DNA from 2 places in the Kitasatospora sp. NPDC051984 genome. Region 1 is predicted to be linked to the other one. Evidence: riboswitches for the same ligand, from Rfam matches in the RefSeq annotation. Region 1 holds a riboswitch; the other holds the start of a gene.

The links. Region 1 has a riboswitch for S-adenosylmethionine ahead of thrC (threonine synthase). Riboswitches for the same ligand answer to the same signal wherever they lie in the genome.
Region 2: linked by a shared signal. The riboswitch ahead of ACIHEI_RS09335 (aminotransferase class V-fold PLP-dependent enzyme) and the one ahead of thrC (threonine synthase) in region 1 are both predicted to bind S-adenosylmethionine.

The regions. Positions count from the first base shown of each region.
Region 1 is NZ_JBIUCB010000001.1:70,870-74,267, forward strand. It holds gene ACIHEI_RS00370 (hypothetical protein) at 1-544, opposite strand, end outside; gene ACIHEI_RS00375 (glucosyl-3-phosphoglycerate synthase) at 569-1,543, opposite strand; SAM riboswitch class I at 1,707-1,835, shown strand; gene thrC (threonine synthase) at 1,853-3,133, shown strand; gene ACIHEI_RS00385 (MoaD/ThiS family protein) at 3,166-3,398, shown strand, end outside.
Region 2 is NZ_JBIUCB010000004.1:15,086-18,483, forward strand. It holds gene ACIHEI_RS09325 (rhomboid family intramembrane serine protease) at 1-235, shown strand, start outside; gene ACIHEI_RS09330 (Lrp/AsnC ligand binding domain-containing protein) at 232-513, shown strand; gene ACIHEI_RS09335 (aminotransferase class V-fold PLP-dependent enzyme) at 518-1,879, opposite strand; SAM riboswitch class IV at 1,927-2,044, opposite strand; gene trpD (anthranilate phosphoribosyltransferase) at 2,265-3,335, opposite strand.

The sequences.
Region 1 (3,398 bases):
GCAGCCACGGCGGGCGGCCGTCCGGGCACTTCCCGGGCAGGTACCACCCGCGCGGCGGGGTGAGGTTGTGCTCCAGGTCGACGGCGGCGACGGCGAGTGCGGTGAGCAGGGCGGCGAAGGCCGCGGCGAGCGCCCGGGTGAGCAGACCGGGGGAGCGGCGGGCGAGGTACAGGGCGAGCAGGACGGCGAGGGGCGGCAGGAACAGGTAGCTGCACTCGTACGAGTTGAGCAGGTTGAACCGGGCGTCGTCGGTCAGGTCGTAGGTGACCTGCCAGGCCATGTTCAGGCAGCCGGACCAGGTGTCCTCGATCAGCCGCAGCACCCGGGACTCGACCAGGAGGCCGAGGACGGGCGCGAGCAGCAGGGCGAGACAGCCGATGCCGACGTTGGCACCGGTGCTTCCGGGCGCGGGAGCGGACGCGGGGCCGGATCCGGCTTCGGCGTCGAGTCCGGCCTCGGCTTCGGCGTCGGGTCCGGCCTCGGCTTCGGCGTCGGGTCCGGCCTCGGCTTCGGCGTCGGGTTCGGCTTCCGGGGAGAGGGCCATGCCGGGACGGACGCGGGTCGTCGGTCAGCGGTTGCGGTACTCGGGGACGGTGATCATCGGGGGGCGTTCGGCGGCGGGGACGGGGTGGGTGCGGGGGGTGAAGCCGGTGGCGGTGCGGGTGTACTGGGTGAGCAGGGGGCGGACCAGGTCGGGGTCGGCCTTGAGGCGGTGGGCGCGGTCGAGGCGTTCCAGGGCGGTGCGGTAGATGGTGGCGGCCATCCGGCCGAGGGCCTGGCCGTCCTGGTGGCGGTGGTGCCGGACGCCGACGTCGACCTGGGCCAGCGCGTCGAGCCCGACCAGTTCCAACGCGTCGACCAGCAGGCCGAGTTCGACGCCGTAGCCGGTCGGGAAGGGCAGCTGTTCGAGCAGGCTGCGGCGGGCCGCGTACTCGCCGCCGAGCGGCTGGACGAAGCCGGCCAGCTGCGGCCAGTGCAGGTTGAGCAGGGGGCGGGCGACCAGTTCGGTGACCCGGCCGCCGCCGGCCGGGACGACGGCGCCGTCGGCCTCGAACGGGCGGTCGTACATGGCCTTGACCAGGTGCAGGTCGGGGTCGGTGAGCAGGGGGCCGATGATGCCGGAGACGAACGCCGGGTCGAATTCGCGCAGGTCGGCGTCGATGTAGCAGACGATCGCGCCGCTGCTGGCGAGCAGTGAGCGCCACAGCACCTCGCCCTTGCCGGGGGCGGCGGGCAGCCGGGGCAGGATGGCGTCGCGGTGCACCACCCGGGCGCCGGCGGCGGCCGCGGCGGCGGCGGTGCCGTCGACCGAGCCGGAGTCGACCACCAGCAGTTCGTCGACCAGCGGGACGCGTTCCATCAGTTCGGTGCGGATGGTGGTGACGATCTCGCCGACGGTGGGTTCCTCGTCCAGGGCGGGCAGCACCACGCTGACGGTGCCGGCCGGGCCGGCGGCGCGTTTGGCGGCGAGCAGCCGGTCGAGCGGCCGGTCGGTGGCCGTCCAGGACCGGCGGCGCAGCCAGTCGGCCACTTCCGGCAGTATCCCGGGCTCGGGCTGCTCGGCCAAGATCTCGCTCCCTGTCTCGCTCTGTCTCGGTTGTCGGACGGTGGGGTTCGACCGCACCGGCCTTCCGTTACAGTCTTCGTACTGCGCTCGGACCTTCGCACGCCGGGGTCGCTCGCAGCGTACGACCACAACTTCATACAGCTCATCCAGAGGGACTGAGGGAACGGCCCGTTGAAGTCCCGGCAACCCTCCCGCGCGGCCCAGCAGGCCCGGCGGGACAGGTGCCAATTCCGGCCCGGGCGCGACCGCGTCCCGGGGAAGATGAGGAGAAAGGGCCTCGCCATCATGGCTGTTGACACCCCCGCACCTGCCGCCGTAGACCTCGGTCCGGCCACCGCACTGTCCTGTCGCGAGTGCGGCACCCGCTTCCCGCTCGGCCCGAGCTTCGCGTGCCTGGAGTGCTTCGGCCCGCTGGAGATCGCCTACGACTACGCCGGCTACGACGCCGAGGAACTGCGCAAGCGGATCGAGGCCGGCCCGGCGTCGATCTGGCGCTACGCCCCGCTGCTGCCCGTCCCCGCCGACGTCGCGGGCAAGCCGAACCTGAACCCGGGCTGGACCCCGCTGGTGAAGGCCGACAACCTGGGCCGCGAGCTGGGCTTCACCGCGCAGCTGCACATCAAGGACGACTCCGGCAACCCCACCCACTCGTTCAAGGACCGGGTGGTGGCCTGCGCGATCGAGGCCGCCCGCGCCTTCGGGTTCACCACGCTGTCCTGCTCGTCCACCGGCAACCTGGCGGGCGCGGTGGGCGCCGCCGCGGCCCGGGCCGGCTTCAAGTCCTGTGTGTTCATCCCGCACGACCTGGAGCAGGGCAAGGTCGTGATGGCCGGGGTGTACGGCGGCGAGCTGGTCGGCATCGACGGCAACTACGACGACGTGAACCGGTTCTGCTCGGAGCTGATCGGCGACCCGGCCGGCGAGGGCTGGGGCTTCGTCAACGTCAACCTGCGCCCGTACTACGGCGAGGGCTCCAAGACCCTGGCGTACGAGATCTGCGAGCAGCTCGGCTGGCGGCTGCCCGAGCAGATCGTCATTCCGATCGCCTCCGGCTCCCAGCTCACCAAGATCGACAAGGGTCTGCAGGAGCTGATCAAGCTCGGCCTGGTCGAGGACCGCCCCTACAAGATCTTCGGCGCCCAGGCCGAGGGCTGCTCCCCGGTCTCCGCCGCCTTCAAGGCCGGCCGCGACGTGATCAAGCCGGTCAAGCCGGACACCATCGCCAAGTCGCTGGCGATCGGCAACCCCGCCGACGGCCCGTACGTGCTCGACATCGCCCGCCGCACCGGCGGTGCCGTCGAGGACGTCACCGACGCGCAGGTGGTCGAGGCGATCAAGCTGCTGGCCCGCACCGAGGGCATCTTCGCCGAGACCGCGGGCGGCGTCACCGTCGGCGTGCTGAAGAAGCTGGTCGAGACCGGGCAGCTCGACCCGAGCAAGGAGACCGTCGCGATCAACACCGGCGACGGCCTGAAGACCCTCGACGCGGTCGCCGACTCCGGCATGACCGCGGTGATCCGCCCGACGCTGGAGTCCTTCCGCGCCGCCGGTCTCGTCTCCGCCTGATCCCCCCAAAACTTTCTTCTAGGAGCACCCCCATGAGCGCCACCGTCCGCATCCCCACCATCCTCCGCACCTACACCGGCGGTGCCGCCGAGGTGACCGCCGAGGGCGCCACCCTGGCCGCCGTCATCGCCGACCTGGAGGCGAACCACGCCGGCATCGCCGCCCGCCTGCTGGACGACACCGGCAAGCTGCGCCGCTTCGTGAACGTGTACGTCAACGACGACGACGTGCGCTTCGCCGAGGGCCTGGAGACCGAGATCAAGGA
Region 2 (3,398 bases), on a different contig from region 1:
AGCCCGCGTGACGGTGCTGGTGCCGGTTCTGTTGTTCCTGCCACTGCGTTTCCCGGCCTGGCTGGTGCTCGGCCTGTGGTTCGCGCTGCAGGGCTGGTCCGTCAGTTCGGGCGGCAGCGGGGTGGCCTATCTGGTGCATGTGATCGGCTTCGTGACGGGCTGGCTGTTCGCCTGGGCCGCCCGTCCGGCGGGCGATACCCTTGGCGCACCTTCTCGAACAGGAGTTGCTCAGTGATCACCGCGATCGTCCTCATCAACACCAGCGTCGACCGGATCCCCGAGATCGCCGAGGCGATCGCGGCCATCGAGGGCGTCAGCGAGGTCTACTCCGTCACCGGCACCTACGACCTGGTCGCGATGGTGCGGGTCCGGGGCCACGAGGATCTGGCCGACGTGATCCCCGGCCGCCTCAACAAGGTCCCGGGCGTCTCCAACACCGAGACCCACATCGCCTTCCGCACCTACTCGCAGCACGACCTGGAGGCCGCGTTCTCGCTCGGCCTGGGCGAGTAGCCGCTCAGCGCTGCCGAGTGTCCGCGACGCAGCGCCCGCCCTCGTTGCGGTAGCTCCACCGCGCGCCGTCGGTCACCAGGTCCCGAACGGCCGTCAGGAACCGGTCCAGGTGCTCGACGGGGGTGCCGGCGCCGAAGCTGACCCGGATCGCGTTCAGGCTGCGCTCCCCGGGCAGCGACGGCTCGGGCGCCCCGCACTGGCTGGGCGCGGCGTCCTCCCCGCCCAGCAGCGTCCGCACCAGCGGGTGCGCGCAGAACAGCCCGTCCCGCACGCCGATGCCGTACTCGGCGGACAGCGCGGCCGAGAAGTGCGAGCTGTTCCAGCCGCGCACCACGAAGGACACCACGCCGACCCGGTCGGAGCCCTCACCGAACAGGCTGAGCACCCGCACCTCGGGGATCGCCGCCAGGCCCTCGGTCAGCTTCGCCACCAGCGCCCGCTCCCGGGCCTCCAGCTCCTCGAAGCCCGCCTCGGTGAGCGCCCGGCAGGCCGAGGCGATCGCGTACGCGCCGATCACGTTCGGCGAACCGGCCTCGTGCCGGGCCGGGCCGGTGTGCCACTCCACCGCCACCGAGCCGTCCAGCTCCCGGGCCACCGTCCGGCTCGCCCCGCCACCGGCCAGGTACGGCTCCGCCGCGTCCAGCCAGTCCGACCGCCCGGCCAGCACGCCGGCACCGAACGGCGCGTACAGCTTGTGGCCGGAGAACGCGATCCAGTCGACGTCCAACTCCCGCACCGAGACCCGGTGGTGCGGCGCCAGCTGGGCCGCGTCCAGCACCACCCGGGCGCCGTACCGGTGCGCGACCTCGGTCAGCTCCTTGACCGGCCACAGCTCACCGGTGACGTTCGACGCCCCGGTCACGCAGAACAGCTTCGGCCCCCCGGCCGCCCCCAGCAGCGCCTCCTCCAGCGCGGCCACCGCCTCGCCGTGCGAACGCGGCGCCCGCAGGTAGCGCACCGTCAATCCCTCACGCCGCCACGGCAGCAGCGAAGCGTGGTGCTCGGTCTCGAACGCGAACACCTCGGTCCCGACGGGCACCGCACCGGCCAGCAGGTTCAACGAGTCGGTGGTCGCCCGGGTGAACACCACCTGGTCGCCGTCCCGGAGGTCCAGGAACTCCTCGACGGTCCGGCGGCTCTGCTCGAACAGGTCCGTCGACAGCTGCGACAGGTATCCGGCCCCCCGGTGCACCGACCCGTAGTACGGCGCGTACGCCGCCACGTCCTCCCACACCCGGGCCAGCGCCGGCGCGCTCGCCGCGTAGTCCAGCGCCGCGTACCCGACCTTCTCGCCCGACGCCAACGGCACCTCGACGTCCTGGCCCAGCACGGCCAGCGGCTCACAGATCTCGGCGGTCACAGACATGGATGCACTCCTCCACAGGGTAAGGACCCCGGGGTGCATCAACCGGAAGTCCGCGCTTGCCGCGCAGACGGATCGCCACGCAGCCCGGTCCTCACCCAGGGCACCCCGCCACGGACGGAGGGTTGCCGGACAGCAAGCTGGGGCTTGGCGCTGCCACTCATGACCTGCGCAAGACCATACACGAGCAGCCCACGACCTCAACCCCCGTCCAGAACGTGGACGCCCCACCCCTGACACCCAGTCACAGTGGCCCCATCAGGGGCGCTGGGGGTACCCCCAGCGAAGCGAGGGGGCGGAACTGCGCGACCAGCCCCCCACAAGCGGAAAGATCCGCCCGGACAGGAGCAACTCCCCTCCCCGGACGGACCGTTGGTTCAAGGCCCCGCTACTGCGTAGCCTCCGCCCACCGCTTCAGCAACTCCCCCGCCGCCCCGGAGTCAATCGCCGCAGCCGTCCGCACCATCCCCGCCGCGAGCTGCTCACCCAGCGGCGCGTCCGTCAGCTCCAGCGCCACCAGCGCGGCCGCGCTGTTGAGCAGCACCGCGTCCCGCACCGGCCCGCGCTCCCCGTTCAGCACCCGCCGCGCGACCGCCGCGTTGAACTCCGCGTCCGCGCCTCGCAGCGCCTCGATCCCGACCAGCTCGATCCCGACCTCGCGCGGGTCGAACTGGGTCTCGGTCACCTGCCCGTCCCGGATCACCCAGACGTGCGACGTGGTGGTGATCGTCAGCTCGTCGAGCCCGTCGTCACCCCGGAACACCAGTCCCTGCCCGCCGCGCCGGGCCAGCACACCGGCGATCAGTCCGGCCAGCCGGGTGTCGAAGCAGCCGACCGCGTGGGCGCCGACCTTGGCGGGGTTGGTGAGCGGGCCGAGGATGTTGAACACGGTGGGGACGGCGAGTTCGGCGCGGGCCTGCGCGGTGTGCCGCATCGAGGGGTGGAACTTGGCGGCGAAGCAGAAGGTCAGCCCGACCTCCTCGGCCACTGCCGCGACCCGCGGGGCCGACAGGTCCAGGTTGATGCCGAGCCGCCCGAGCACGTCCGAGGAGCCGGACGCCGAGGAGGAGGCCCGGTTGCCGTGCTTGACCACCTTCGCGCCGGCCGCCGCGGCGACCACCGCCGACATGGTGGAGATGTTGACGGTCTTGGCGCGGTCGCCGCCGGTGCCGACGATGTCGACGGCCGGCCCGGGGATGTCCAGCGGCACGGCGTGCGCGTACATCGCCTCGACCAGGCCGGAGATCTCCTCGACCGTCTCGCCCTTGCCGCGCAGCGCGATCAGGAAGCCGGCCACCTGCACGGGGCTGGCCTCGCCGCTCATGATCCGGTCCATCGCCCAGGCGGTGTCGGCCTGGGCGAGGTCCTCGCCGCGCATCAGGGCCATCAGGAGGTCGGGCCAGGAGCGAACCACCTGCGCGGGGTCGCTACCGCCGTTCGCAGAGTGCACGTTCACCATGGCCGTCTCCAGCTCTCGTCTTGTCGCAGAGGAATGGAGTCAGCCTATCGAGCGCGCGGGGAC